4 regions of the Pullulanibacillus sp. KACC 23026 genome follow, and region 1 is predicted to be linked to each of the others. Evidence: riboswitches for the same ligand, from Rfam matches in the RefSeq annotation. Region 1 holds a riboswitch; each other region holds the start of a gene.

Region 1 (7,839 bases):
AAGAATGTGGGACGGTTTAATAAGGAACCCTTTTGCTAATACAGTATTAATGGTCTGTGCTAAAATGCAATTTATCGCAACGGCTTTAATAAAAGTAGATTTGCCTGAAGCATTGGAACCTGTAATTAGGATGTCTTTATCAATCTCAATATTATTTTTTACAGGGTGTTTAATTAGCGGATGATATAAGTCTGTCCCTTTAAGTTTCATTTCTTCAATAAATGTTGGTATGCAATGATCTGGGTATAAATTTCTAAAGTGTGTGATAGATATCGCCAAATCTAAATCACTTATTTCGTGCCATAAAGAAATATAACTTTCTTGATTATTTTTAATCGTTCTTAAAATGCGATTGTATGCGATGAAATCAAGTAAGAAAAAGATTCTTAAATAATCCACTATTAAATTTATCGAACTGTTATTTGAAGATAACACACTTCCCCAAAAGGATATTTTCTTTAGTTTCTTCAAACACAACTTTATTTTATCCCTTCTCCCACCAAATTCTTTATGTTGTATTTTTACTAGATGTTTTCCGCAATTAATAATGGACGTAATATAAGATAATGAATAAAAATTAGGCTGATACTCCCTTTTTTTAAAAAAATAGATACCACTGTTTATCATAACCAAACAAAAAAATGTAATAATGGCTGCTTTTAAGTTAACAAAAACTAGTACTAGAGGCGTGATGGACAAAAGACTTAAAAGGATATAAAGATAAGTATGTTTCATAAATTTATCCGTAATTTGGTAAAGGAAAGAAGAAGTATCGGTAAACGACTTCTTCCCTAATGCCATTAACTTTAATTCAATTTCTTCTCGCAATGCTCTTGTTTCAAAGAGCGCTCTGATAAAGGGCTCCTTTTCATTAAAGTAGTTTTCATTTAAATTAATAGACCTAAGATTACAGTATAATTTCTCCGCCCCTATACTAGTGTGTGTTAAATTAATTTTTTGAAATACAGTATCCATAGATAAATCATTCCAAGTGAGATCATCTATAGAAACTTGATTCTTTGTAGGTTCATAGCTATTCCAATACATTCTTACAGATTTAATAGGTTCCTCGTTTCGTTTATAATCCTTATCATTCCATTGGTTCACTAATTTTTTATTCTCTTGCAGTCGGTGTTTTTTGCTATTAAAAAACACCAAGAGAGTTATTACAACACTAGCTGATAAGATAATAAAAATAGTGCTCAATTTAAAACATCCTTTGCTTTTTTAATAATTATTCATAATATTTACTTATTTATTCTAACATAAAATTCCATTACCCATAAAAGTTGAAAGTAACCCCAAATGGTTTGGAACTGTTCGGGGTTATTTTATTATGTTGTTAACTTAATTTTATTTGCTATTGAATAACAAATACGAGTTTAATAGTTAGATGGAGGTTTCATTGGAGGGGCAGGCATGGTGCCTTGAATAGCGGGAGCGCCTCGCCTTATTTACGCCAAACGGAGAGCGGCCAAATTGTCTATTGAAGCGTATTTCTAAATATTTTCCAAGAATACTCGTATATCGAGTTAATCGGATAATGAGTTAAAAGTGGGTGGATATGGAAATGGATGGCGTTAAACTTGATAAAAAGGGTAGAGTAGCAACCATTACCATGAATTGACAGGTTATAAAAGAAAAAAGGTGCTTAAATAGGGAAGATTTAAATTTTTTCTTAAAACTTCCGATAAAGTATAGGAAGCTGAAAAAAGTGAAATCGATTTTAAGGAGAACCTTATATAATGAATAAACTTGAAACTATAATTATGGTATCTGATGTCTTCCACAAATTAATTCCATATGCCCAACTTGTTGTCACAGACAAGGAAGGGTATATACATGCGATTTCAGGTGATGATTTCTATCTAGATGTCTTTGGAGAAGGCAAGCCATTATTAGAGGGAAGTATTGGGAAGGAAGTTGTGACGACGGGTCAGGTTATATCTCGAATAGGGAATAAACAATTGACCGGTGGAATTCCTTATCAAGGTACGGGTGTTCCGATTATTAGCGATGGAAGTATAGTGGGTTCTATGTGTGTATTTATATCCACTGAGAACAAAGAGATCCTGCAAAATGCAGCCGATGAATTGCTGACAATGATGCAAACGTTGAACACGTCCTTAGAAGGGATTAGCCATACTGCAGCAGAATTACAAACCACTTCACAACAACTCGTTAATAATAGTAAAAGGGTGGAGGATTCTACAGTTGAAATTAGTCAAGTGGCTAATGTTATTGCAAAAGTGTCTTCTCAAACAAATTTGATCGGTCTCAATGCAGCTATTGAGGCATCGCGTGCTGGAGAACAAGGGAAAGGTTTTTCTGTCGTAGCCAATGAAATTAGAAGACTTTCTCAAAACACTAAGACATCATCGACAACCATTCTTAACTCGACGGATCATGTCATCGATTCTCTCAATCAAATTCAACGCGAAGTAGGAGATCTTGTAGCCGAGTTGAGTGTACAAACAAAAACGATTAACGCAACATCAGAGACTCTAAGTCAAATCGTCACCATAAGCGAGAAGTTAGCGGAACTCGCAAGGATCATGGTTAATTAGTCACTTATAGAAAGCGACTGGGACAAAAATAGTTGACGAATAGAAAAAAACTGAACTTATTCACACGTTTTAACGTGATGGGTTCGGTTTTTCATTTATAAGTTAAATCTTTGATGAAACGCTAGTCAAAATACATCGCTTTCCGCGTGCACGGCCCAAGCCTCCTCAACAAGGAAAACCCTTGCTTGCGGGGTCTTCTGACACATGCTGTTCCCGCGAGGAGTCTCTGTATTTTGACTGCGTTTCCTATTTGTTTCTGTCCTTATAAACATTTAGTGTTCGGAATTTAAGTCAGTTAGTTTAGCTTTGTCCCAGCCTCTATTGAATTTTTATGGACCAATCTCCATCAGCTTGAACTTCAAAGGCATAAGTACCCGTATCTTGTACTTGACTGGCTGTTTGACCATTATAGTTCCAATTTCATTGAAGGCTAGACTTGGCTTTATTATAAGGGCTATCTGGTTCATGATATCGGATAAATTATTTTTGTGATAATATAAATTATATAATTGAGACGTTTTTTTGTTTGAGATCCAAAGTCATTTACGAATGGAATGAAGTTCATGATCATTCGGATAAACTATAAAATCGAATCCGAAAAGGCAAACCCATTGAAAGATGGAGACGCAAAGCCACGGACCTAAAGCGTTGCTATGGTAGCCGGTTACCGAAGTGGTTAGAGTTCAAGGGCTCGTCCAACTTCGTGGAGGGAGCTCTTTTAGTTGCTCGTATTTTAGGTAGGTTGCCTTTAAGTATTTGATGTGATTATGAAGGTATCATTTTAAGATCCTTTTTTTAACAATATATAAATATAGAGGGCGGCATTTATGCAGAATATTACTGAATCAGGAGTAGCTGGAATTGACAAAATATTATATGGAGGACTGCCAAAAGGATCGGCAATTATTGTTGAAGGGGCACCAGGAACGGGAAAGACAACATTAGGTGTACAATTCCTTGTACATGGAGCTTTGAAATCTGGTGAAACGGGTATATACATTACCTTTGAAGAATTCCCTCACCAGATCTATCAAGATATGGAAGCGTTTGGTTGGGATCTAAAAAAACTAGAAAAGCAGAATCTTTTACGTTTTATAAGTATAAAACCTGAAGTTCTTTTAGAGCAAATGAAACAACCTAATGGTCTATTTGAGCAATTAATACAAGAAATAAATTGCCAGAGAGTTGTAGTAGATAGTATTAGTCTCCTTCAATATATCTATAAAGATCAGAAGGAAAATAGAGAGGCACTCTATAATCTGAGGAATATTCTACGTAAATTCTCGCTAACTTCAATGTTACTAAGTGAACGGGCAAATTCAAATAGTGAAGATACATTTGAACATTATGTAGCAGATGGGGTAATCCGTCTTTCTATAGAAGAACAAATGCAGAAATTTCGTAAACGGACACTTGAAGTTATAAAAATGAGAGGTCGCAAAATTATTGAAGGTGAACATATTTATCGACTAACAGATAAAGGGATTCATCTAGTTCCAGCACTCTCAGTTGTTGAAGATGTATTAATTAAAGCACATGATAAAGTGTCAACTGGAATTGGAAAATTAGATCAACTACTCTCCGGCGGAATCACAAGAGGATCAACGCTATTAATTGACACAAATAGTAAAGCAAACTACAAATATCTAATTGGTTCTATTATAACGAAAAGAATACTAGAGGGGGATCGAATCATTGCACAACCCTCTAGTCTGACCACTATCGAGGATCTTCAAAAAGTCTATAAATTATATGGTGTTGATTTAGAAGAAGCCTGCAAACAAGATAAGATGTATTTTATAGAACAGTATAATCGGGAAGTCCCAGATGTCTTCAAAGACAATGTCTTGAATGTAAAAGATGTATCGAACGAAGATTACTTAGGCTTTTTAAATGGTGAGTTGACTAAAATGGTAACTCGAAACTTTAACACATTAGATGATTGGTTTGTTTTTTATGATTTAAGCGCAATTTTTTCTTTAAGAGGACCGGATTTTGTTAAACGAATTTTTGCTGAAGAATCTACCAGAGCAAGAACTACCGGAAACACAATACTTGCTCTTTGCAATTTTTCTGAAATAGGTAAAGAAACCTCCTCGTTTTTAGAGAGGACATCAAATGGAGTTATTCGTACTTGGGTTGATGGTAATTATCAATATCTCCAATTAACCAAATCAACAAGTGGGTTTGTTTCTGAACCCCTTCTTGTGGAAACGATTTCGGAGAAACCACTTATCCAATTGGTTTAAGGAGCGAGATTATATGACAGATATATCGTTATTATTACAAGTGGAATGCACCTATTTTTTTGAAGAAAATCCTTTTGCAATGGAAACATTAGAAAGTCTAGCAAGTCGATTAGGACGATCGACTGAACATCTGAAGCCAATAATAAATAGTTTAGTTGCCTTATCGATATTAACTGAAATTGAATCTGGAAATGATTCTATATATAGATATAATCAACCGAATATTTTAAGTGAAAAGCTGGATGACAAATGGAAAACGCACTAGACAGTATTCAACAAGTGCAAGATGTGTTTGCTTCTAATTGCAAGCTAGCCATAATATTACTAGACCTTAAAGGAAATCCAGTCACTTCTTTTTCAGGAGAAAACAGCTTGGCAAAAATGGTCCAAAGTAACCATTCCTTATATTATGAATGGATAAAAAGTGCAGTGGGGTCTAGCGTTTTAGACACGTTTCCTGGCCTAAAGATTGTACTTTCTCCAGTAAGTATAAGGGGTGAGATTAAGTATTATTTATGGGCGGGTGTTATCATAGAAACGGAATCCCGCTCGGACCTTTATAAATATATAAGACAAAAAGTCACGCAACCATCAATTTGGGAAAACGCAATTGAGGAAGTTCCGGAGACAACGAGCGAAGAAAAGAAGCGAATTGTAAGTAGAATTTTAGAATTATCTGAGGTCATAAGTAAGCTCTTAGAGAATGATCAAAAGAAAACAGAAGACATTCAACTGATTAGAAGTGTACAAAATGTGCTTGAACTTGCTGCACAGGAAAAAAAAGATACGGTCTCTGAAATATTAAATGAGTTTTTGAACTTAGATTCTGATCTTGATTTTGTAGGCCTTGCTAAAAAAAATAACGATAACGAATGTGTGATCTCTTTAGTGACGGGACACATAGATTATCAATCATTAGTAGGAACAAATTTTTTAGTTGGGGAAGGTTTTTTAGGTCAAGTGTTGGTTAGCGGAATAGCCGGTTATTGGGAGCAGATTGATATTGATCCTAGAGGGAAACTGTTTAAAGTTAACGATATCAAACCTCAATCACTTGTTTGTTACCCAATCACTGTTGATAATAGTATCACAGGTGTATTATTTGGTGTCTCTTTTAAAAAAGGTAAACTTGGACAATCTATTCTAAGTATCGGTCAAGTCATAACGGATATAATCAGTTCATATCTGTTCAATAGGATAACAAGAGAAAAATTTAGGTACCAGCTTCAGAAATTGAATGCCTTAATAGAAATAAGTCAACTGTTATCCCGCATTCAAGATGTTAAGAAAATTGCTCTAATGCTTGTTGATATGAGCATGAATATTATGCAAGTCAGCTTTTCTTCACTTACTCTGTTCGATCTCGATTCTAATTCGGGAGAGGTTAGAATTGTCTCGAGGGGATTAACAAAGGACCAAAGTGAAAAGTATGGAAAGCAGGTATTAAGGAGATACAACCAATTAAAAGATGAAGGGGGAAATTTATCAAAGGCTTCTCCTGTTATTCGCGTCTCAGATTGGGGAGAAACCATTATAGAATGTCCTGTATATAGCCAAAAGCTTTATGGTGTATTAAGTGTTTCTCAGAATCTTAATAATGAGGATCACTTAACATTCTTGTCTTCTCTAGCAACCATCGGTGCACTGGCTATTAATAGGACAAATCATACAAAAGTGGAGATTCAACATTCAATAGCACTTTTACATGAAAGTGTAGGGTATTGGGATCCTCAGAGTTATGAGTTCACAACAAAATTAAAAAAACTCGCTCATTTGTTTTTGGATTACTTGGAAATGTCTTTGAAGGAAAGAGAAGATATTGAATATGCTTGTTTATTATCTTCGTATACGCCTGAATTTGTAGCAAATGTACTACCTGATCATTCATCGGTATATAAAATTTTGCAAGACTTTGTTGAAATAACGAATTATCCCAAATATAATCGATATGGTCAAAGATTCGACCTTGGAGGGCAACTGCTTGCACTATTATCTAACCATCTGAAAGATCATGAGTTGGATTCCATAGATAATCCTATTGATCCGTTATTGAGTGAAAAGTTTAGAAAATTCATCCTTAGAGAGCGTGCGTTAGATCAAACTATTTCCACTAAAGATCTTGAGTTCCAAATTGATAAATTATCAAATCGAGAAAATGAAGTCCTTATGCTAGTAGTGAAAGGGTTGAATAATAAACAACTGGCTTCCCAGTTATTTATTAGTGAACATACCGTTAAAAATCATATTACAAATATTTTCCAGAAGGTTAATGTAAAAGATAGGGCGGGTCTAATTGCTTATTTTTATAAACAAAAAATGGAGGATCTTTGACTTATACTAAAAAAGCCTCTTTCTGCTTAATAAAGTGGAGAGAGGCTTTTTGTTTTGGATTTAATAGGAAGATAATCCTATATATCAGTAGGACTAAAGATAGGATTAACAAGGGATATTTATTTTGGATATAGATTGAGACAATAGACGTATAAATAGGCAGAAAGAAAGGGAAATTTATCAGCATGGTTAAGACATAGTTAAAATGTATAAATTTCTTTCAGGATCATCCATTTGGATGTATCTCGTTTAAAGATTTGTGTCTTAGACTTGATGTGGGTATTGAAGACTTTGTAGACTGTATCCATAATTGGGTCCAGCGATCTATCCTAAAAAAAGAAGTCGCAGATGGATTATTAAAGTATCGATATAATATCCCGGAGATAGTCTATTTTAATATGAAAGAGTAAACTCCTAGGTCATCAATTGGATTAAACGGGGCATATTTCCTTAAGCATGATTAAAGATGTTAGAAAAGCCACGATGTTTTCAAAGGTCAGACAGAACAATACCGTATATGAAAACTCCAGGTAATTAGTTTAGATGACTTTGGAACGGGTTTCAGTTCATTGTTCTATTTAAAAGAATTTCCTATTGTACGGTGAATGAGAAAGATGCAACTATTGCGAGAGCCATTATAGCAATGGGGAAGCATTTATAGGAGGAAGCAAAGACTTAATTTATTTATTTAA
Region 2 (7,839 bases), 1.0 Mb from region 1:
TAAAGAGTTAATACATACTATGTACTTGTGGAGATCGCGGAAAGGCGTTTGTCCTAAGCGTGACCTAATTTGGACTAATGGGAAACGCGGGGACGGTTCTTGCGTTTCGCTTTTTTGGAATGCGGGGACGGTTCTTGCGTTCCACTTTTTCTTTTGAAGTAGAAATTGACTCGCTTTCTTTTAGGGTCAAGTCCTGATCCACCCCCCAAGCAGGAATGCTCACATGAAAATCCTATCACTTTTTACTTCGTGCTAGCTTGTCCCGAGGAAGCTTGCGACAGAGCTCATCTTGTAGACGCACAGACTCGATCAAAGAATTAAAAACGGTGATGTTTGTCTTCGATTTTCTATGTATCGAAGGGCTGATTAACTAGTCTTTTTATCAGTGAATGACCAAAGTTGTCCAAGGGATGACAGGCTGTTTCCATTTAAAACCTTGTATTGTTAATGAAAACATCGTTTTGACAACCTAATTATTGAAGTTGATGTATATCTGAACTACATTTTTAGTACGAGCCCTTGTCTAAAAACGAGCCAGATTGTGGAGTAACTCGATTTCGCAGTAGACCCATACTGTTCATTTTACAAAAGGAAATTCAACAATCTGGTGCATTCCAAAATTGGATATGCGCTCTTTTAAAATTTGTGAAAAAATACAATAACCTTGTTTTGACAATTATAGATTAAATCATTATAATAAGTTGCGTTGCGACGCGTCGTATCACGACTTATTTTTAGAGGTGATATATTTTGCAAAATGAAATTAATTGGAGCAATTTCGCGGAAAATCTACAAGCAATCCATAAAACTTTACAGCAAGATATAGATAAAGAAATAGCTAAAAGTAAGATTACAGGCCCACAGCTAATGGTGCTTGATTCACTAGTGGATTGTAATGGTCTAACTATGAAGGAACTGAGCAAAAAGGTAGGACTAACACATAGTACAGTTTCTGGGATAGTAGACCGTTTAGAAAAACAAAACTTAGTGGAACGAAAAACTGACAAATCGGATAGGAGATACACACGTATTTACATTTCAGAACAAGTTAAGGACTACATTAAAAAGTTAATTCCAGATTATTATGGGCCTTTGCTTTCAAAAGTAAAGTCAGCGAAAAAAGAAGAGCAATTAATCATTACTGAAGGTATATCTAAACTGCGTGACCTTATTGATAAAAACATGAGTTAGGTTGAATGCTTTTATAAATGAAAGGTGAAGAAATTATGGCCTTTGTTGGATATTTGCCTATTGTTCTATATTTCCTATTAGAATTTAATAGAAGAAAACCTGTTAAAGAAGAAAAACAAAATCGTGGCTCTAGTTTTTATATTGGAGTAGCTTTAGGATTGATGATAACCATTCCAAAATTTATGTATTCCTTTACAGCAAATAAATATAATTCGTTGTTGTTTTCTGGTGTTATCGTTGGATTAATTGGAGTATGGATTAGATATTCTTCAATGAAACAATTGGGTAGATTTTACAGTAGGAATGTCGGAATGCAGGGCGAACATAAGTTAATTCAAAGTGGTTTATACAAATATATTCGTAATCCTGGTTATTTAGGGTCATTTTTGACATTTTTAGGATTTGCTTTATCTTCTTCTTCCTACGTTGCCATTATTATAAATATCATTTTATTTTTTCTTGCTTATTCGTATCGTATAAAAATTGAAGAGAGAGCTCTTGTGACACTATTTGGTGAACAATACAAACAATATATGTCCAAGACTTGGAGAATTATTCCGTTTCTATACTAGAGAATTAAAGAGAAAGTACAAAATATGTTTCTAAATTCATTTTAGCTTGTTCAAGTGAAGAGAGAAGAGAGCTTTGAAGAATGATGTTATTTAAACTGTATCCCTTACTGCGCAGTACAACGCTACAGCAAGAGATAAATGATAATCACCATGGCGCATTTCCAAATTAGGAAAGGTGTCTTTTTAATGCTTGCCCAGATTTGAAAAAAGCAAAAATATATAGGGGGGGTTGCTGAGATAAATTCTTGAAAAGCTGCCTTATCACAAGCTTAATTATAACGAAAATTGGTGGCGGAATATGAATCTAGTTTTACTAGACTTGTTTAATAAGATAAAAAAATACGGTTATTTTAACTAAAGATTTTCTTTAATCGAAATAACCGTATTTAAGATTTTAGCACTGTTCACACAGAGAAAAAAGTTACAATACTGTTTTCAAAGTAAAATGACCAAATGGATTATTTATATCCAAAATGTCAACTGTATAAGTGAATTTGAAAGGCCTTTTGGAGAAAGCAGGGAACAGTCTCTCATATTCAAAAATTAAGAACCATTAAAAAGCTAGAGCGGTGTCTTTGATGTAATCTGACCAACATCTAGCACAAAACTAACTAATAGAGGCTGGTTACATAAAGTAAGTACTCAATTAAACTATTTTGTAACAGGGCGGCTATGGGTAACTCTAATTCCCAGTAGACTCCTATTACGCATTTATAATTTTGATTTTTTATTTAGATAGTCTCTGACTTCTGCTATAGATAAACCGATTTCTTTCGCGAGGAGCATTAATTTAACCCACTCTTTATCTAAATTGCTTTCTTTGATTTCAGACATGGCTTTCCTCCAAAAATATTAAAAATACCTCAGGTAGCACAGCCATCTTAGTTAAAAACTTTAGACCTGTAGCTTTGCGTCCCACTCTTTAGAGAGGTTTGCTATTTTCTGAATTAAACATGCATTAAATTTATATCTTAAATATTACTATCTTTTCCGAAAATAAAAAAACAATTATAATTCGGCAGATTTCTACAAAAAAGTGATGTTTCTGATTAAAAGACCTAAAATACACAATAAAATAGCGCCCCGGTGGAGGACGCTATTTTGAGAAGGGTGGATAAATGGTCTACCCTAAATAAAACTAATTAATAAACGTAGGCAGTCCCTACGATAATCAACAAAATGAATAGAACAACGATTAGCGCAAATCCTGCGCCCATACCGCCGCCGCCACCGTAACAGCATTGGCCGCCGCCCATAGCTCCGTATCCCATTTTTTTCAACTCCTTTTGTTCTGGATACTTCATCATATGAACTTAAGAAGCTGAATGTAAGGGGCAAATGTTTGTTATATATGGAAAGGGCTATTTGATGACATGGGCTATCCTGTTAGGGGATCAGGATCTATATTGTCATTATTCATTAAGCAGAGCAATAGAGACTAATATTCACTCCCTTATTTTTCCACGTAGAATCTTTTTTGATAAATCCAATGGCATAAAAGGTAGATGCAAAATTGGATAGGTACAGAATACTCGTATTTCCAATGTATTGGTTCGTAAACATCTATCCATTGAAATAGTGGTTCTCCAATAAAGGATGTCCCTAAGGAAAATACGATTGCTTTTATAATAGGGCTTAATTTTGGTTGGAATTGCATGAGCGAAATGATCGTAACAGGCATTAAAGTAAAATCCCATGGGAAATAGGTTGGTACAATAGGAACTAAATTAAATCTATAACGCCATATTCCATATTGGTCACCCGTAACATCGAGTAAGACACAGAGAAGAATAATAATAAATGCGATATAAAGAAATCGATCTGTACTTTCTTTTTTTCTAAAGAAAATCCATAAAATCCAAGGCATTATCGTGAGGAGCAACCCGATCCACCATCTCCAGGTAAAAACAACGTCATGAACCCAAATGTCATTCACTTGGTAAACATTTTGGTTTAGCTTGTCAGACACGTTATCAATTTTTTGAATGATTTCTTGACTATTCGTCATTATAAGAACTCCAAATCTAAATGAACTCTAATTAAAGTTTGTCCTAAAAAAATTGATTAACACATAAACAGTCCGAGGATTTGGTTATAAATGATCCGATCTAAGAGACGATTGCATTCTAAGTGATCGTTTTTTCGTATCTGCCCAACATGACGAAACAAGTCATTTCGTTTATAAAAGAACGTCCCTTAAAGTAAAGAGGTTTTCACAATCGGGACCGTTAACGGAAAAACGACAATAGAAGCCTTCAATTATTATTAGCGATTCCCACATAGATGCCAATACACGTCAATGTCAAACAACTCTAGATTCATAAAATCATCTTCTCAATTAAGATGTGGTATGTTTATTTTACAATGAACATTTAAGGGGAGAATCAATGAACAAAACAGACCGTTTGTTAGCGATCGTGCTGAGGTTACAACGTAAAGACGTTGTACGGGCCGTAGATTTGGCGAGCCAATTTGAAACTAGTGTGCGAACGATCTACCGTGACATCGAGGCATTGTGTGAAGCGGGTGTTCCGATAATAGGGGCCCCTGGGACAGGCTATTCTCTTATGGAAGGCTATTTCCTGCCTCCAATTAGTTTCACGGTTCCAGAAGTCGTGAGTTTGCTGATTGGAACGGACTTTATCGAACAACGATTTGATGATGATTATCGCATCAAAGCTCAAGATGCTCGGAGCAAAATTGAGGCCATTTTACCAGAGAGTGTTCTCAATGAAACCTCTCGTGTACGTAAAGCAATGCGTTTGCTCATTTCTGATAAACCGGTTACTCAGTCAAAAGAAAAAGACTATCTAGAAAAGATACGTCGAGCGATATTAGATGAGAGAAAAATCGGCTTTCATTATACAAAAGGACTTGCAGATTCTGAAGGGGAACGACATAGTGTTCGTACTGTTGCTCCCTATGGATTGGTGTTAGTTGAAGGATCATGGATGCTCGTAGCCCGGTGTGATTTGCGCCAAGAAATTCGTCATTTTCGCTTGTCCCGAATGACAGAATTGATCGAGTTGAGGCAACGATTTGAATTCCCGATACAGTTTAACTTAAGCGAGTATACCCCGCTGGATGATAGACACTTACATGTCCGCCTTCGATTTAACCATGAGGTCGCTGATAAGGTAAAGGAATCGAGCTATCATTACATAGAGGAAATGGCAGAGCATCAAGATGGACTTATTGTGGTCTTACGTGTTCGTCACTTGGACGAAGTGCTGCAATGGGTCCTTAGTTGGGGAGCCGATGCGATTGTTTTGGAGCCTGAATCATTCAGAAGTCGGATTAGTGAGGAAGCTCAAAAAATCTTAAAACGCTACTGACATACTGGTGTCAGTAGCGTCATTTTATAATCGGAGTAAGTAAACATAAAGGGGTGAGAGATAATGCAAAGTAGGTCTTGCATCGGTTGGAGGAAACGGACCAATTAATTTCAATTGGATGAATTGAGCAACAGCCAGGCATCAAGCATGGTCGAGGAATCAAGTAAATCGGGCCTCTACGGAAGCTTCGCTGGTTCCGACCCAAAATATTGGATAAGATAGTGTATCGTTTATTATAGAAAGGATGGTATCTGTGAATTTTGCTTCTGTACGTATTATTACCGACGACGTGGATCGTCTTGTCAATTTCTATGAAAAAGTTATGGGTGTTTCGGCAGAACGTCCTGCGCCTGTCTTTGCCGAACTCGTTGTGCCATCGTGTACCCTTGCGATCGGTCATTCGCAGACGGTGCCGCTGTTTGGGACTGGTTCCGCAGTGGCGGCCGACAATCACTCCGTCATTATTGAGTTCCGTGTCCATAATATCGATGCCGAATACGAGCGCTTGAAACCGTTTGTAGATGAGTGGGTAAAGGAACCGACCATGATGCCATGGGGGAACCGTGCCATGTTGTTCCGTGATCCCGACGGAAACTTAGTCAACCTCTTCGAACCAGTGACTGAGGAGGCCATCAAACGGTTCAACGGAAGAAGTTGAAAGAAAAGCTTGAGCGAGCCTTCCATTTGGGGCGCCGTATGAAATTTTGACGAATGTGTCGTTATCATTTGTCTGGAGGTAACATCTATCTTCGTAAGATTAAACATTAAGAAGGCTTTGAACACGATTATCGGTGTTGTTTAAAAATGTTTATAGCACAAAATATGGAGCTTGACTTCAACTGTGGTTTAAGTCCTATAATGAGCCTGACACATCGTATCAGAGGATTTGAGGCGTTATAGAGAATGCTGATGATCTTGTCGATAGTTATTACCTGTTTGTATCTAAATAAAATACGAAAAGGAGCTCATTAACTATGAAAGCACTTGTCACTGGCGCAAATAAAGGAATCGGTTTCGAAATCGCTCGAAGTCTTGGAAAGCGGGGCTATGACATTCTCGTTGGGGCGCGTGATGAAGCCCGCGGGCAGGCAGCAGTCGAAAAATTTGCCGCAGAAGGCCTATCAGCGACGTTCATCAAGATTGATTTGAATGATTTAGACAGCTTACACGCAGCGGCTAAAAAGGTTAGCTCGCTCGATATTTTGGTCAATAATGCTGGAATTCCTGATAGTATCAAGCCTGGGCGCGCGGCGCTCGACCTCGCAAAGCATACCTTTGACTATACAACTGAGGATCTACGCACGACGATGGAAACGAATTTCCTCGGCACCCATGAACTCATGAAAAATCTGCTGACAGCTCTTACAGTCAACGCGAAAATCGTCAACATCACCGTCCCGATTTCGCCGACCGACTTTTGGCACCCGCTCGCTTATATTACGAGCAAAGCAGCACTCAATGTGATGACACTGACCTACGCTTACGAGTTCGAAAAAATGGGCAGCCATCGCCAAATTTTCGGTATCATGCCTGGCGCTGTTGCAACCGACTTGAACGGCATGGAAGCGGGTGTCCACGGCGGATTCGTCAAGTCTCCCGAAGCCGCCGGGCAAATGAGTACGGACATTATCCTGTCTGATAAAAATCAAAATGGCCAAATTATTCAGTACGATGGTAAGGTTGTTACAGATTATGAGATTCAGCTGAGAGACTAGAAACCTCAAAACTCTGTCATTGATACGACTTTGACCGTTCACTTAGGGTACCCTTCCTCGGGTGCCCTAAAAATTTTGCCTCATAGCCGTTAGGGTGAACCGTATCATAAGTAACTGAGGATTTTACCCAAATGCCTCTCCTTAAGTTGGGGCGTCTAGAATAGTATCGTTTTTCTTGATGAAAGAATGTGTTATTGAACTATCAAAATAACAGGTTGACAAATTTAGGAAATCTTTTAAACTAAAAATAGTTCTATCCCCAAATTTGAATGTTATATGATCTACACTGCAAGTCTTTACGATCTCCTATTCAGTTGCATTAACCCTCTATATTTCACACGCATTAATCCTCATTCATTTTCAATTCCTTTAGATGTACAAAACAGTTTCTATTATCAAATTTATTTGGTTAAGTTTTATTCCTAATCGTTCTAAAGTGTACTAGCGACAAAATTATTTGGTAGGAGAGGGATGCTATGGGATTTGAAGAAGAATACCAAGCCTTTATAGATGCCCACTTGCAGGCAAGAACCGGTGAACGACTGCGGCGCTTACAAGAGGGACATCAACAAGCTGAAGTTTTGTTTTTGAAGCAAGTGTGGTGGCCTTTATTTCACCATTTTCAGTATCTTCATCCAGAATATGAAGTCGATGATTTCAAAGATGGCAAACGATATTTGGATTTTGCTTATATTCGTCCCGCGATTCGGATTTGCCTTGAAATCGATGGGTACGGCCCTCACTTAAAGAACATAAGCAGATGGCAATTTACCGACAACCTGGAACGTCAAAACCAGCTGGTGATTGACGGATGGACCGTGATTCGTTTTTCATATGATCAAGTTAAAGAGAAGCCTCGCCGTTGTCAACAGATTGTTCAGCAAGTGATTGGCCGATGGTTGGGGGATGAACTGGATCATACATCATTGTCCTTTGTCGAAAAGGAAGTGCTTCGGTTAGCGATCCGGAAGGGAGAAGCCATATTCCCTAAAGAAGTCGAGAAGTATTTGAAGTTAAGTGACAAAA
Region 3 (7,839 bases), 1.3 Mb from region 1:
TCAATATCGATCTTCGTAAGCTTTCCAATCACCTGATCCAAAGAAGTAACTGCATCAGGCTGAAGGCTTGTTTTAGGGACCGATGCAAGCTCCACCATTTTATCGGTCACCTTCGTATTTTCTGGAATTGATTCTTTCGCTACGACAACAGTGACCCTGTCAACTGGTGCCGTTGCTGACTGTGACGGTGCCTTCTGCATATAGGTATAAAAGAGATAAGTCGTAACTCCTGCCATGACAAGAGCCAATAATAAAAGTAAGAATCGTCTCATTAGCTTCACCTGCTTTACTAGCTTTGATGTATAGGCACCTGATGTTTGGTACTTGATCCACATGAATCTATGCTCTAGACACAGTAGACCTTGTTTCATCCTCTCTAAAACAGCTTTCAAGGATTGAGGTCAACCCGTCTTGTTTAGTCAAAACGTGTTTTATTTTTTTTATTCCACAAGTATGCTCGTTTTTGTGGTGAGCGTAACAGGTTTCAGAAATTGATTTAAAATGGGGGTGAGGTTGCTGATTGAATACGTTAAAGTCACCGTAACGGTATCCCCCGATTTCCGTGACGAACCAATCGGATTCACCGTTGCCACCAATGATTTGGAGGTAGAGGTCGTATTATAAGTGGAGCAGCTGGGAAGTACCAGCTTGTCTTCTCCCATAACGTTCAGATTTTGATTTATATAGTCACCCACCTGACAATCCGACTTGCCAAGACTGGCTAATCGGGCTGACTCTTGGGTTGTAATAGTCATATTTAGATAGGTATAAAAGATAAAACCAAAATTGACAATGCCTGCCATTAAAAGTAAGAGGATCGGAGCCGTAAGCGCAAATTCGACTAAAGATTGCCCCTCTTCTCTCTTCATCAGCCTTTTGAAGACTGTGAAACAAGCCTTTTTATCTTCTTTAGACGGTGAAATTTCTCCCCTCTTGCACTTCTGCCCATTTTTCAGTTCCATAGCCAAACCGACCCATGCATGATCAGTCCGAGAACAGCACCTCCGGCAATCGCAACACCATAAGGAAACCATTTTTTCGTTTTATCTAGAAACAAGGGAGTTTTGACCCCTGCCCTCCTGCTTAATAAAAAGCTGATAAGGTTTTTAATAACACCTTTTTTAAATAAGAGGAGACAGAGTCCTATGACACCGCCAATCAAGGCCATGAAGATTGAGGCTTGTATAACAAATATAGTCCCTTTTATTGCCCCAACAGCCGCAAGCAGTTTCACATCACCTGCTCCAATCCCTCCCATAAAGTAAGGGATGAGCAAAATCGAAAAACCAACTAATAATCCTAACAAAGAATGATCGAAACCTCTCCAGCCGCCGATCATGCTATTAACCGCAAGTGCTGCAAGGAGCGCAGGCAAAATCACTTTGTTATAAATTTTTCGGCTCTTTAAATCGGTATAGACCGATATTCCAAGAACGACAAGAAGCAGACCATTCAACCACACGGCCGTTCACCCTCTCTGTATCTTTTAAACCTTGAAAAAAAGCCCTACGATCCTCACCGTAGAGCTTCTTTGAACATTCACATAAAAGTGCATGCCTTTAATAGGAATATTTAATTACTGGCGTCCCCTGGATCTGAAAGGCTAATACCAGAGAACATATCTTCAAGGTTCTTTCTAAAAATAACGATTGATCCAATCAACACAACCGCTACTAGACCGATGATCAAGCCGTACTCTGCCATACCTTGTCCTTCTTCTTCAACGAATAACCCTTTAATTTTGTTTAACATAAAAAATCCTCCTTGATTTTTTAAAATTTAGTAGTTTTTTAGTTTTAACGTTTGCTGCGTCTTCCTTTTCCAACAAAAGCAAGCTTATGACCAATTTGTGTGTCGGTTTGGTCAATCCTGCCTGCATTCAGTTCAATCACGTACTTGGCGTGACGAACTGTCTTTCCAACTTTCCCAGGCGGCATGTTTTTTTCAAGACTGACAATGTTGTTTTCTGAATCCACATAGAGGACATCGATTGGAAACTTCATGAAAAACGTATGAATAGAGCGGCATGGTGCTAAATACATGGCAGAATCCATAGATAAATGATGGCGAAACATTAAACCTTTAAGACGTTTGCCAAATGTAGCAGCCTGTTCTACGTTTCCAGCTAATTGTTTGCCCGAAGTCACATTGACTAATTCCATCCGAGCCCCCCTTCTTCATTGAAAAAACCCCCCGCCTTTTTCCGAAAGGTGGGGGGTTCAAAATAACCCGTTTCCGCTATAACAAACATAGCCCCACTGATCTTTCGGTAACTGGCTGGCATCGTGTCAAACACTTTAGCCCCTGTAGCTTTGCGTCACTGGCTTTCACCAGCTTTGCCTTTATCGAGATCAAGCAAGACTCTGTATCGCTCGATCTTTTATGACATAAATCTATCAAATTCGCGCCATAAGTTAAATAGTACAAAAGACCCATTTTAGGTTTTAGGTTAATTTTACCCCCACAAATTTTTCATCCTCTTCGAAAGCATCGGCGCGATACCTTATATACAAGGCATATATTGAAATAAGCCGATTAAAACGGGGCGATTGGCGTACATTTTATGGATAACCACTCCATTCCACACCTGAAACCCACTAGATCTTTTTACCATTTTTAGGGGAACACCTCCAATAGACCCATAAATATCATAGGTCTTTTAACCCACCATTTCAAAAACTATCAAGTAGATAGCAAGACAACAAGTCGATATTTATCGACTTTATTTGACAAAATGTGTGCAAATAAATAGGGAGCCTATTTATGTAGATAAGCTCCCCAAATGGCTGTTATATCATTAATCAAATTTAAGTGCGTCAATTGGTTTCAGTTTCGCTGCTTTATTAGCTGGGAAGATACCAAAAATGACGCCAATTGCCAATGAAAAGAAGAACGATAACAGAATGATATTCGTTGAGTAAACGGCCGTAATGCTTGTAAACTTGCCGATCCCAAAGGTCAAGCCGACCCCAAGCGCTATCCCTAGAAGTCCCCCAATACCGCTCATCGCTATCGATTCGATGAGAAACTGCAGGAGGATATCCCGTTTTCGCGCCCCGATTGCCTTACGAATCCCAATCTCCCGCGTTCGCTCCGTCACCGATACAAGCATGATATTCATAATTCCAATTCCGCCGACTAATAATGAAATCGCCGCAACACCGCCGAGAGCCATCGAAAGTGTATTCGACACAGAACTCATCGTATTGATGATATCTTGTTGGTTTAACACACTATAGCTATCTGTGTCACCACGGAAGAGCTGACTCATTTTGTAATTGAGCTCATTCACAACCAGATTCGTCTGGTCAGCATCTGTTGCCTGAACATAGACACTTCCGACCCCTTTAGACTGAAAGATGCGCTCAGCTGTTGTTTCAGGAATCATGACCACATCATCGTTATCACCTGATGATGAATCGCCTTTTGATTGAAGCAATCCGACAACGGTAAAATGGATTCCGTTGATCTGAATGCTTTGTCCCACAGGACTAGTGAAACCGAATAATTCCTGAGCAACGGTGGAGCCGACAACCGCAACTTTTTGATAATACTCTAAATCAATCGGTGCAATAAAGCGTCCGTTAGCGACCTGATACTGACGCACATTCAAATAATCTTGGTTCGTCCCAATAACGCTGACATTATCTTCACTTGTTGTCCCATATTTAATCGTCTCTGAAGACTGTTTAACAGGGGCCACGTATTGAACACCAGTTAATTTCTGCAAGGACATCGCATCGTCATAGCTGATTGTTGTTGTTGCGCCCCTCCCCATAATATTAACTGTTAGGAGGTTGGAGCCGAGGCTTTGAACCTGCTCACTCACCTCGGCTGATGTTCCTTTACCAAGTGAAACTAATGTAATAACAGATGTAACCCCAATTATAATCCCAAGCATCGTGAGAACCGTCCTTAGCTTGTTTCCCATAATGCTTTTGAAGGCCATTTTAAACCCTTGACCGATATTCACGGGTGACAGCACCCCCTTCTGTCAACACCCCATCTTGTATATGAACGACCCGCTTTGCTTGTTCAGCAATGGTCAGGTCATGCGTAATCAATACAATGGTGTGCCCTATTTCATTGAGCTGCTTCATCAAGGTCATGACCTCATGCCCGGTTTTCGTATCCAAAGCGCCTGTTGGTTCATCGGCCAATAAAATTGGCGGATTCGTCGCTAATGCCCGAGCAATAGCCACACGCTGCTGTTGACCGCCTGATAACTCAGATGGACGGTGATGGGCCCGATCGCCTAATCCCACTTTTTCCAATGCCTCAAAGGCGGCCTTATGCCGTTCTTTAGTCGGAACGCCTTGATAGATAAGCGGAAGCTCGACGTTCTCAAGAGCATTGAGCTTAGAGAGCAAATTAAAGCTTTGAAAAATAAAGCCAATTTTTCGGTTTCGAATCTGAGCAAGCTGATTGTCTTTAAGCTGATTGATGGGTTCCTGGTCAAGCCAATACTCACCAGAAGTTGGCAGGTCCAAACAACCGATCATATTCATTAACGTGGATTTTCCTGATCCTGAAGGACCTATAATGGCAAGGAAATCTCCTTTTGAAACGGTAAGGCTCACTTTATTAAGAGCCTTCACCGTTTCACCTCCCATTTTATAAAACTTCGACAAATTCTTAATGTCTATTAATGCGCGCTTTGAGGTCATTACTTACTCCCTCCACTCGAGCTGCTCGAGCCTCCGCTGCTTGAGCCAACACCGCTTGAACCGCCGCTAAAGCTTCTTCCGCGCGATCCATAACCGCCGCTCATACCTCCAAAGCCACCGCTCATGCCTCCAAAGCTACCGCCCATCATACCCATACCGCCGCCAAATTTACTCGTTGCAGAAGAAGAGGAAGAGGTTGTGGTATTTGGAATTCGGACCACGTCACCCTCGCTTAAGCCGGAAGTGATTTCAATATAATTATCGTTATGCACACCCACTTGAACAGGCTGCATCTTAAAGGTTCCGCCGCTTGCTGCTGCCCCGCGTGAATAGCCGCCAGCGCCATTTGCTTTACCACTATAGCCGTTCGAACCGCGGTTACCATAACCTTCACCAGATGAATGGCTAGAACCGCTAGACCCCTCGCTCGATCCTGTTGCTTGGCCAGCTTGTCCAGAACCAGTTCCATCTGAAAGAAGCACATAATGATTCGTTCCATTTGTTTGCACGGCTTCGATCGGAAGCATTAAGACATTCTTTTTCGACTGTACTAGAATGCTGGCTTCTGCTGTCATTCCTGAAAGAGCATTTTTAATTGAATCCAGTTTCACGGTAACATCAAACGTCGCAACACCATTCGTGGATGTTCCTTGTTTTGCAATTTTTGTAACCTTACCTGTAAACTTTTGACCGGATAGAGCATCGACCGTGATCGTAGCGGTTTGACCTTTCTTCACTTGCGAAATATCGAGCTCATCGACCTGTGTGACCAATTCCATACTTGAGTAGTTCGTAATCGTGGCAACCGTTGTACTAGAACTAACCTGATCCCCGTTCTTAATGCCAAGTGTGTCGATCGTTCCAGTAATTGGTGCTTTAATCGTCGCATTCGCCACTTGTTTCTTAAGAGAGGCGATCGTTGATTCTAACTGAGAAATATCCAGCTTAGCCTCTTCGATGGTGACTTTCAAGTTATCAATTTGATCCTGTGTGTTAGTACTGCTTTGGTTAGAATTCTGACTTGTTCCTTGATCAGAGTTTGGACCATTTGATTGACTGGTTGTCGTCGTTTCAGTCGTTGCTGTTCCATTCTCTAAATCCGTTAACTGGTCTTCGTTTTGTGAGAGCTGGAGCTGATCCTTCTGAAGATTAACTTCATCTTGGTTGATTTGATCCTGAGTGCTGGATGAATCAAGTGTCGCAATCACCTGACCCTTCTTCACTTTATCTCCCTCTTTTACCTTCACTGTATCAATCGTCTCCTGATTAGCGCCTGTAATTGTAGCCGTATGAACAGGCTGGAGACTGCCCGATCCGGACACCGTCACATCGATATTTCCTCGCGTCACTTGAGCGGTCGGGGTAAACGATCCTGCAGCAGCACGTGTCTTATGTGATTTATAATAATGATAACCCCACCAAGCCGCTAACAAGACGACAATAATAACAATCCCCCAGCCGATCCAGCGACCCCATCGCCGGTTACGGGACGGCCCCGCCTCTACTTCCGTTTCATCAAAAGAAGACTCTTGACTAACTCCCATCTCCAAACACTCCTTTAATAAAAAAGTTAAAATGATTTCAATATAATTACAAAGCTAGCAATCAATTCTTAATAAAAGATTAATAAATAGACATTTAATTATGTAAAAATTCCACAGAATCAACCCAATCATTTTTCAAGGAACGGCAAAGCCTTTAATAATAAGGCTTTCTCCTTAGAAACCGATTCTTTCTATCCATTAACTACCAATCTATTGGCATGTTATTTCTATCTAAAACCTTACGTCATTTGAAACCTTCGAGCATAGACAGTCGCTGGCTCAGGGATTACAATAAAAGATGTTTTTAGTTAATCAAGCGATCCTATAATTTTTTCAATCATTTGAGGTGACTTATTTGGCAACGAACAGAGCGACTCAGGAACATGGCCAAACGCCAATATCACGGCGTGCGGTATTTACGTTCAGTGGATCTCATTTTCTAAATGATTTGGTGACAACGGGTATGGTGCCAGCCCTTGTCGTATTATATAAACAGGCCTTTTCTCTGAATTACACACAATCCACTTTAATTGTGCTGATGTCCTATCTCACGTCATCGGCCTCTCAACCGCTTTTTGGTATCTTCGCCGACCGAAAACCACGTGTCTGGCTGTTAACTGCCGGTGTATTCTGTTCCATCATGGGACTTGCGCTCACGGGTCTCGCCCCTTCCTTGCCATGGCTCTTGCTCTTTATATCGATCAGCGGTCTTGGTTCGGGCGCTTTTCATCCTGAAGCCTCCCGGGGAACCCATCTTGCTTCAGGCTCAAAAAAAGGATTAGCACAAGCAATCTTTCAGGTGGGCGGAAACTCTGGGCAAGCATTTGGGCCACTCATGGTCCCATTGGTTTTATCGCGAACTGGCATTCATGGTCTGCTTTGGTTAATTCCAGTTGGTCTATTGTCACTCCCTTTAACTGGTCAAATCCTTCCATGGATGCGTAAGAAACTGTCTGATTCACAAAAGACAAGTAAACAAGTAAGAACGGAAAGCAATAACATCTCAGGCGCCCTTCTATTATCCCTTGTCATTATCTTTCGTTCTTGGTGTCAAATCGGAGTCGTCGTCTTTTTACCGTTTTATTTGCATAACTTAACCATCGAACAATCAGAAACATTGAGCTTTGTCTTTGTTGGCGCTGGGGCTCTAGGTACCTTTCTCGGCGGTCTCTGGTCCGACAAAATTGGAATGAAGCGGCTTCTCGTTTTTTCCATGCTTGTCGCGACACCATTTGCCTTATTATTTCCGCACGTTCATGGAGTCTTCTCCGTCATCGACCTATTATTATTCGGATTCAGCGTCCTCTCATCCTTTTCCGTGAGCGTTGTCTATATGCAGCGCATGCTGCCACAGAATATTGGATTAGCATCAGGGCTTTCGATCGGCTTTAATGTTGGCGCCGGCGGTATCGGATCCGTCTTCATGGGAAGCATTTCCGATGCCTTTGGAGTCGCAGCGGTCTTCACGATCCTATCCCTGCTGCCATTACTCGGATCCGTGATGGCCCTATTCTTACCGAACGATCAGGCAAAAACAGTCTAGAATGGGAATCCGTGTTGCGAGAAAGACAGCATATTGGCGAATTTCTGTTAGTTCTAGTGTGTGAAAATAAACGGAAAAATTCCGG
Region 4 (7,839 bases), 1.1 Mb from region 1:
ATTTTTAAAAACCTCATTCGGTCTCATAACAGCCTCCCTCCTCGCCACACCTGGCTATTCCTTTTTCCTCGAACGTTTCTGGGTCGAAACTACTCAGCTCAGTTTAAAAATGTCCCGGCTCCCCCATGCCTTTAATGGCCTCCGTATCGTCCAAATTAGTGACTTACATCTTGGATTTTATTACGATGTTCATAACTTAGAAGGAATTGTTCGGCGTGTGAATCAATTAAATCCTGACTTAATTTGTTTCACGGGAGATTTGGTCCATGAACAGCTTGATGGAATTGAGAAAAGTATACCGGTCTTAAAAAAACTAAACGCTTCCCTCGGGAAGGTCGCAATCTTTGGCAACCACGATTTTCGCGGTGGGGACCCCGCACGCGTTCAGGCAACACTTGAAAAATCAGATTTTCATTTTTTAAAAAACAGTCATATGACCATTTCCCGAGGGAAGAGCGCACTACATATCGCCGGTCTTGATGATCTTTTTGGCGGACACCCTGATGGCAAAAAAGCGCTAAAGGGAATCCCTCGAAATGGATTTACCCTTTTACTTGCCCACGAGCCGGATCTCGCTGATTGGAAGCAGGCTGTTCCTTATCCCGTTGATCTTATGCTTTCCGGCCACAGCCATGGCGGACAAATTCGTGTTCCTTTTTTGGGAGCCCTCTACCGGCCAGACGGTGCGAAACATTATATAGAAGGTTTAAAAACAATTGGTCAGTCCGACATGAAACTCTATGTGAATCGAGGCATTGGGACAACCTACCTCCCATTTCGTTTTAACTGTCGTCCTGAAATGACGCTGTTTATTTTGCGATCTTGATCGTACTAAAATGTCTTCTTTTTATATAGCCCTTCTCTAATGTTGAAACTTCACCCGTTATAAATAGAAACGGATCTAAGCAAAATCTACAGACTTTAAGCACATATTCAACTCATTATTGACATGCAAAAAGCCCCCTCATTTCAGGGAGGGGGCTTCATTTTTTGTTGGATCAAGTTGTAGTAATAATGGAATTGGCTTGTTTTTCGAGACGTTTGTACATAATATACATGGCAACGCGCCACGGGAGGATCATGCCAAAAGCAAGGACGAAGAACAACGCACCGGTCTGCGCATAGCTGATTTCTTGCTCAACAAAAATCTTAATGATGACACGGACGATTAACAATCCAATCAACACAAAGGCAAAGGCTTTTGACCGCTTCAAATAAATTTGCTCATCACGTATTTCAAACTTGGATGTCTTAACAAGCAAAATAGAAAAGATGGCACCAACGACAAGGGCCTCAAAAAAATCTAACCAAGGAACACGGCACTGCGGAGCGATAAACATTAAAAAGCCTGTTGACATCCCCATTGGTGGGATAAGGATTTTTCGTGCATTCGTCGGGCGATTAGACGCCTTCAGCCGCACAATAATAATGCTTCCAGCGAACAAAATCCCTATTAATAAACTTAAAAGCTGTAGCCACATAATTATCAACCTTCTTATCTCAAGCTGTTGACACTTTTATTCCTATTATAGCGTGAACCCCCGAAATTTAAAAGGATTGTGTAAGAGCTTTGTTGATCATGTCATAAGATGACCTGTCCCCTTAATGAAAATAAAATAGGCTAAGTTAGGTTTAATTGCACCTTATCTCTTTTTTCATTTACGATTAACCGGCAGCTGATCGTTTTTCATTCGGCACTCTACCATCAGACAACCTCTCAATTAAGAGTCCGATTATCACATCTAACTAGATATTCTTATTTTTCCTCTAATCAATCCCTTCACACAACGGTTGTAATTTTACTATTTCGACATATTATTGGACAAAAAGTGACGAACGAGGGGCTAGACGTCTTAACTCGCACAAAGGATTGTTTAAATCGGGGGATTTTGTCGTTTTTTGTCATTAGATTCTATATTAACCTTCTTATATTTTGACAGTTTTCTCATAGACAAATTGATTATAATTAAGAAAAAAAGTAGGACGATTTATTGGAGACGATGAGGGGTATTTTCTATTTGGGCACCTTAAATATCCTGAGTTAGTGGTGCAACCGACCGGCAGCTGGACATTCAGTGAGTCCTTGGGAGGATGAAGCCTTATATGAAAATGGGTGTGTTGGATGTTGAATGGGTTAAACTTATAAAGGAGGCTAAAGAATTAGGGTTATCGGTTGAAGAAGTACGGTTATTTTTTGAAAATTATAAAAACAAGGAATAAAATAAAAATAGATGAAATTAGAGAAAAAGCCAAATTAGTCTTGGCTTTTCCTCCATTTTTGAAATTCCAGAAAAGCCTTAAATTCATCTTTGTCAACGCCACTGTCCATCGCTTCTTTGACAATTTTGATCCAGTCCGAATCAAGCTCGTCACTGGATGGAATAGCGTTATTTAAAATGGAATCGCTTTGATCTTCATCAATTAAACTTGTGACACTGACATTTAATACCTCTGCCACTTTTTCAATAAATTGAATCGAGGGATTGCTTCTCAGATTTCTTTCAATTGTACTTAAATAAGACTTAGCAACGCCGGCACGCTCTGCTAACTCGGTGAGAGACAATCCTCTCGATTCTCTTAATTTCTTTATTCTATCTCCTACCACTTGAGTTCCCTCGCGTTCTCTTAATCGTGGGTCTGCTTTCACTTCTTCTCTTATTATTCCATTAATTGAAGAAAATAAAAAGAGACCATTTTACTAAAAATAATAACATTCTCCCAAAAAAAACCAACTTCCCATGACTTTTCAGTTAAAAGAACGGATTGGCATGTCGATTAAATTAGTTCTTCTAACTTATTATAATAAAAAAGATTGCAAAAAAACAGAACAGGATGGCAATTTTTTTACAGATCTTGAACATTATAGGAGCAAATACCCATTTTGATGACAGATAAGGAAAAACCACTCTTCTATAACTTCATAATAGAAAAAGTGGTTTATGTCTAAAAGAATACATTTTATGTCATAAATAGGGGTAAAGACTTCCCCCCCTATCCCTTTAGAAAGTAAAGACTTCCTTTAAACTTACTTCATTTGTTTTTGCATAGCTTTCATCATCTGATTGATCTTTTTCTGCGATGGATTTTGCCCCATTTGCATCATCATGACGCGAAGCATATTTTCATTAATTGGCGGATTTTTCTTCAAGTAATCCATCATGTATTTACGTGCTATAAAGAATCCTAACACTACGCCAAGAATGACGCCTACGATTCCAATTACAATATATAACCAAACCATGAGTATCTTCCATCCTCCTTTAATCCCACAACGATGCGCATAATCTTTGTAGTTATTATAATAATCCTATCTAAGTTTACACTATCAATGAATGAAGTACAACTCTATTCAGAAGCGTCTTTTCACAAATCATGACTGCTTATTTTACTTTCTTAATCAAATGCTTTTTCGTCGCGCGAAGCCAGCCGCTACGCTCTCCAGTGCGGTCGACTGCAAAAAAGTCAGGCTGAATGGAACGACATACTTCAAACAATAACGTCTCCGTCAATAAGCTTCCGCTGCTTTTTAAAGTTAATTGCCGTTCTTTAATCTCTAGACGTGAATGGCTTTCCTGATGGTTCGACTCTAGCATAATAACCTGCTCTCCAGCTAAACTGGTATAGCCGATCTGCTCCTTTAAACGGCGCTTTAGCAGACTTTCCATTCGAAAGACAGGAATAGTCTCGGTAATAAAGTCGATTTGTTTCTCAAGCTGACATCGCTCATTCGGATCGGTGGTATGAAACGCCTCTGAAAACAATTGAGCTAGCAAAGCTTCTTTTCCAGTATACGCCTCTCGGACCTCTTCTTTTATAATAAAAATATCATAATGCCTCATAGCCATCCCTCCGACTCACAGTGTTTGTCCATATTATAGACAAGACCCTCTGAAAAAGCTGTCGAATGAGAAGAAGAAACACCTACTATATTTTGTCACACTGACACAGATTTTACCGATTCAGAATGTTCGCTTAGAATTTTGGTCGCGCGGTATGGGAGTGAGCTCCTTTACTAAAGCCGCAAACCACCTGCTGCTAGACTCAGGAGTTGTCCTTCTGATGCTTTCAAAAGATCATCTGATTTGCTTGCGATTCACCGACTTTCGCGAATCGGCACGAATACCTTCTGCCTATTAATTAGGCAATGGTTTCTGTAAAGGCTACTTTGAGCGAACTTTTGCGGCTAGCCTCCTGTTCAAATCAACCGATTCTGTTCTCGGATATAGACTAAAAAAGACCCATCATGACAGGGTCTCTTTAAGATCATTTACTTAATAGGGGCTCCCCCCATTTGAACAATCCTCAACAAGAGTAAGTCCAAACAAATCGATTCTAGTGCTTACTTCTCCGTTCCTTGGATTGCTTTAATTTGAGCGGTGTGACATCGTCCCCATTAGGATCAACGACTTTGATGGTATGCAAATGATCTTTAAAACCCGAACGGAATGCTTCTAAATAGGCTTGACGCAAATGAGCCTGTTCTTTTTTCTCTGCAGGTGTCAACCCTTCCGACTTTGATTTTCTTGATAGTTCTGATATACGGGCAAGCTTTTCTTTCTCTAGCATTATTACTCTCCTTTAAACAGTAGGCTGCTTCCATAAACTTTATTGCTTCTTAACACACGAAAAATAGCAAGAAGCTTTTAGAAAAAAGCCATGACGTTTGACTCCTAACTACACCGACGGCAGCCATTTAGTTTCAAAAATGAATGACATAAGCTTAACGTATTAAAAAGAGATGTTCAAGTCCTCTGCTTTTAGTGAGGCACCCCTGCACCCGCAATCTGATTTGCAGTGCCACCGGGTTCATTCTGATCGGTTGGAATCAGCAGGGTTTGTCCAGCTTTAATTTGATCACGATTATGTAATTGATTGTTCGTTTCCACCCATGACATAAATTGTGCGGCAGACATTTTCCCTTTATATTTCTCGCTTAATGACCAAAGCGTATCACCACGTTGGACCTTTATTGATGCGGAATGACTGGCATCTGATTGTTTCAAATCGTGCACTGTAAAAGCAATACACGCTACAATTAAACCGATAAAAACTATATATAAGACCGAATAAGAATGTGATTTGGATAGTGATGGTGAGTGTTCCATTTAAAATCCCCCTGCAACGAATGTATGTTCGCTTTATATAATAATAGGAATACACGTTCGTGTCAAGCGTTCTTTTCGAACGAATGTTTGCACCTTATATGGGAGCATGCTATACTTTTAATAGAGAACGAATGTTTGGGGAACGAGGAGCTTAGGAGGGACATGGGATGGAATTATCAAAACGGCAACAAGCGATCGTTGATTTTATTCGAAGCGAAGTAGATAAAAAGGGCTACCCACCATCAGTACGAGAAATTGGAGATGCCGTCGGCTTAGCTTCTAGTTCAACCGTACACGGCCATTTATCGCGATTAGAGAAAAAGGGAATCATTCGGCGCGATCCAACTAAGCCTCGCGCTATTGAATTAATACAGCCCGGGCAAGACTTACCGCGTACACAAGGGGAAGACAGTCTGATGCTGCCGATTGTTGGACGAGTGACAGCTGGTGAGCCGATTACAGCTATTGAAAATGTTGAAGATTACTATCCTGTTCCTGTCAACATGGTAGGTCATGAAGAGGCTTTTATTCTAAATGTGGTTGGGGAAAGTATGATTAATGCCGGCATTCTTGATGGAGATAAGGTGGTCGTGAGGCAGCAGAATACCGCAAATAACGGCGATATTATTGTTGCGATGACCGAAGAGGATGAAGCCACCGTTAAACGTTTTTTCAAAGAAAAAGACCATATTCGTCTTCAACCCGAGAATCCTTTTATGGCACCTATTCTTGTACCAACCTGTACGATTCTAGGAAAAGTAGTCGGTGTTATCCGAGAGATTCATTAAATGTAAGAGGCTGGGACAAAACTAAATTAGCTGACTTAAACTCTGAACACTAAATGTTTATACGTACAGAAGCAAATAGAAGGCGTAGTCAAAATACGGAGACCCCTGCGGGAACAGCACGTGTCCGAAGACCCCGCAAGCAAGCGTTTTTCTTGCTGAGGAGGCTTGGGCCGTGCCCGAGGAAAGCGACGTATTTTGACGAGCGTTTCATAATTGACTTAACTTATAAATGAAAAACCGAACCCATCACGTTAATCTGTGAATAAGTTCGGTTTTTTCTATTCGTAAACTACGCCTGTCCCAGCCTCTTAGTGGTTCAATCATTCCTCTTTAAGTTTTTGTCGGAGTATTAAACGTTCAAGATATTTCTCCTTTATATAAGAGGCACGATCTTTTAAACCCTCTCAATCTCCCTCTCCCAACTTTAGCGTTTCCTCAAAAATCGACATATGAAACTATCTCCACTCATACAAGTGCCTCTGCTGACTACTGACAAACTCATTAGATCTATGGGCCCCCTTTTAGTTGTTAAGTATTTGGTTCTAATAAACCATTAAAATTGGCGCATGCCATGAGGGAATTTTACTATACAAGGGAATAGAAAACGGCATACCTTATCGAAGAAAGGAGAAGGTGTATGTGATTTTACATCGGAATAAGTTTAAATGGATGGGTGGTGAAATAAATGGAGAATCATGAAAAGGATTTACAAAAGGCAATAAAAAAATTACAGAATACTAGAGAGGGCAACAAATTAAACGACACCCGAGAGATCCAAGATGGAATTAGCTATGTAATAAAAGATTCGAAATATCAAAAAACCATTGAAGTCGATCATTCATTTAATAATATTTACATCTCATTTAATAATAATTTCTATTGCTGCAAAGAACCCCCGCCTATTCCCACTATCATGTTGACTTCACAAAAATATTTTTCGAAAGTTTCTAATGGAACAATTTTAGGATCGGACTTAATAATTTCTGTAAATTCGTTTGTAGATGATGATGGAACGCCCATTGAGGCGTTTCCTAAGTTATATCAATACTTCAATTTGTATATAAACGGAGTCATTCAACAAAACGGCGTTGGTTCTGTTGATCCTTTCCAACTCACTATTAAAAACGGCTCCATTCTAGATAAGGATGATCCGATTTCATTGGAATTTGTTATGACTAATACTTTATGAAAGGAGGTGATAACCATGGCAGCTTCGCTTATTCCCCCTAACCTAAAATCATATAAATACTATGCTCCTGCTAGTGCTGGGACTGTTACAGGTTCTGATCTAGTCATTGCAGCCACTGCATTTGTAGATGACAGCGGCGCTTCGATCACTGCCTTCAACACAAGCTTTGCAAATCTTACACTTTTTATTAACGGACAACCGCAAGAAAACGGTGTATCCGCTGTTACATCATCAGACTTAACAATTACTGATGGTGCTACTTTGGATCCAGGCGACCCAATTGTCCTCAATCTCGTCTACAACTTCTAATTATTTTAAAGCGCAAACGCATCCTTAATTAGCCATGATGGCCACTAGAAATTCACCGAGAAAGTTCCAAAAATAGATAAGCCATTTGCTCTGTGATGCCTTGTTTGTAACTTTCCTTACTGTCACCGTCTGAGGATCTCGATAAAGTTAAAAATCGTGTAGGAGGGAGCGACTGGCTCCCTTTCTCTCTCACCATACATACGGATCGGAATTAAATAAGAGCCACTACAAAGTGATTCAGTCTTTCGTTTCCATGGAGGATCATCGCTGATTTCTCTTTATTCCCCTCTAGAAAAAAATGGTAAGTAAAGGGAGCTAGGAGAAAATTTGAATCCTATCCTGGCATTTTTTAGGGTGCTGTTTCGTGGGTGCTCCTGCTTCATTACAAAAAAATAATTTCCACCCACAAAAGAAAATCCCCTTAACACCAATGGTATCAAGGGGTCCT

Evidence for each region. Region 1 has a riboswitch for cyclic di-GMP ahead of PU629_RS20635 (DUF7125 family protein). Riboswitches for the same ligand answer to the same signal wherever they lie in the genome.
Region 2: it holds a riboswitch for cyclic di-GMP, as region 1 does, so the genes downstream of both, PU629_RS02940 (anti-repressor SinI family protein) here and PU629_RS20635 (DUF7125 family protein) in region 1, are expected to answer to the same signal.
Region 3: it holds a riboswitch for cyclic di-GMP, as region 1 does, so the genes downstream of both, PU629_RS04190 (DUF192 domain-containing protein) here and PU629_RS20635 (DUF7125 family protein) in region 1, are expected to answer to the same signal.
Region 4: it holds a riboswitch for cyclic di-GMP, as region 1 does, so the genes downstream of both, PU629_RS15365 (anti-repressor SinI family protein) here and PU629_RS20635 (DUF7125 family protein) in region 1, are expected to answer to the same signal.

Annotation. Positions count from the first base shown of each region.
Region 1 covers NZ_CP119107.1:4,443,239-4,451,077, reverse strand. The annotation lists gene PU629_RS20645 (MutS-related protein) at 1-1,206, opposite strand, end outside; gene PU629_RS20640 (methyl-accepting chemotaxis protein) at 1,746-2,567, shown strand; cyclic di-GMP riboswitch class I at 3,159-3,239, shown strand; gene PU629_RS20635 (DUF7125 family protein) at 3,395-4,816, shown strand; gene PU629_RS20630 (hypothetical protein) at 4,830-5,081, shown strand; gene PU629_RS20625 (LuxR C-terminal-related transcriptional regulator) at 5,066-7,147, shown strand.
Region 2 covers NZ_CP119107.1:661,217-669,055, forward strand. The annotation lists gene PU629_RS02930 (MarR family winged helix-turn-helix transcriptional regulator) at 751-1,191, shown strand; gene PU629_RS02935 (methyltransferase family protein) at 1,209-1,763, shown strand; gene PU629_RS02940 (anti-repressor SinI family protein) at 2,475-2,597, opposite strand; cyclic di-GMP riboswitch class I at 2,627-2,710, opposite strand; gene PU629_RS02945 (YjcZ family sporulation protein) at 2,906-3,034, opposite strand; gene PU629_RS02950 (CBO0543 family protein) at 3,217-3,771, opposite strand; gene PU629_RS02955 (helix-turn-helix transcriptional regulator) at 4,151-5,098, shown strand; gene PU629_RS02960 (VOC family protein) at 5,352-5,756, shown strand; gene PU629_RS02965 (SDR family NAD(P)-dependent oxidoreductase) at 6,073-6,813, shown strand; gene PU629_RS02970 (DNA-binding response regulator) at 7,290-7,839, shown strand, end outside.
Region 3 covers NZ_CP119107.1:959,687-967,525, reverse strand. The annotation lists gene cpaB (Flp pilus assembly protein CpaB) at 1-272, opposite strand, end outside; gene PU629_RS04205 (TadE/TadG family type IV pilus assembly protein) at 441-962, opposite strand; gene PU629_RS04200 (A24 family peptidase) at 953-1,462, opposite strand; gene PU629_RS04195 (Flp family type IVb pilin) at 1,573-1,752, opposite strand; gene PU629_RS04190 (DUF192 domain-containing protein) at 1,797-2,162, opposite strand; cyclic di-GMP riboswitch class I at 2,266-2,351, opposite strand; gene PU629_RS04185 (ABC transporter permease) at 2,798-3,973, opposite strand; gene PU629_RS04180 (ABC transporter ATP-binding protein) at 3,951-4,667, opposite strand; gene PU629_RS04175 (efflux RND transporter periplasmic adaptor subunit) at 4,667-6,211, opposite strand; gene PU629_RS04170 (MFS transporter) at 6,567-7,754, shown strand.
Region 4 covers NZ_CP119107.1:3,299,698-3,307,536, forward strand. The annotation lists gene PU629_RS15355 (metallophosphoesterase) at 1-826, shown strand, start outside; gene PU629_RS15360 (CcdC family protein) at 999-1,481, opposite strand; cyclic di-GMP riboswitch class II at 1,985-2,068, shown strand; gene PU629_RS15365 (anti-repressor SinI family protein) at 2,104-2,220, shown strand; gene PU629_RS15370 (helix-turn-helix domain-containing protein) at 2,255-2,605, opposite strand; gene PU629_RS15375 (YneF family protein) at 3,026-3,241, opposite strand; gene sirA (sporulation inhibitor of replication protein SirA) at 3,381-3,839, opposite strand; gene PU629_RS15385 (DUF896 domain-containing protein) at 4,333-4,566, opposite strand; gene yneA (cell division suppressor protein YneA) at 4,758-5,105, opposite strand; gene lexA (transcriptional repressor LexA) at 5,273-5,893, shown strand; gene PU629_RS15400 (DUF4183 domain-containing protein) at 6,579-7,082, shown strand; gene PU629_RS15405 (DUF4183 domain-containing protein) at 7,098-7,391, shown strand.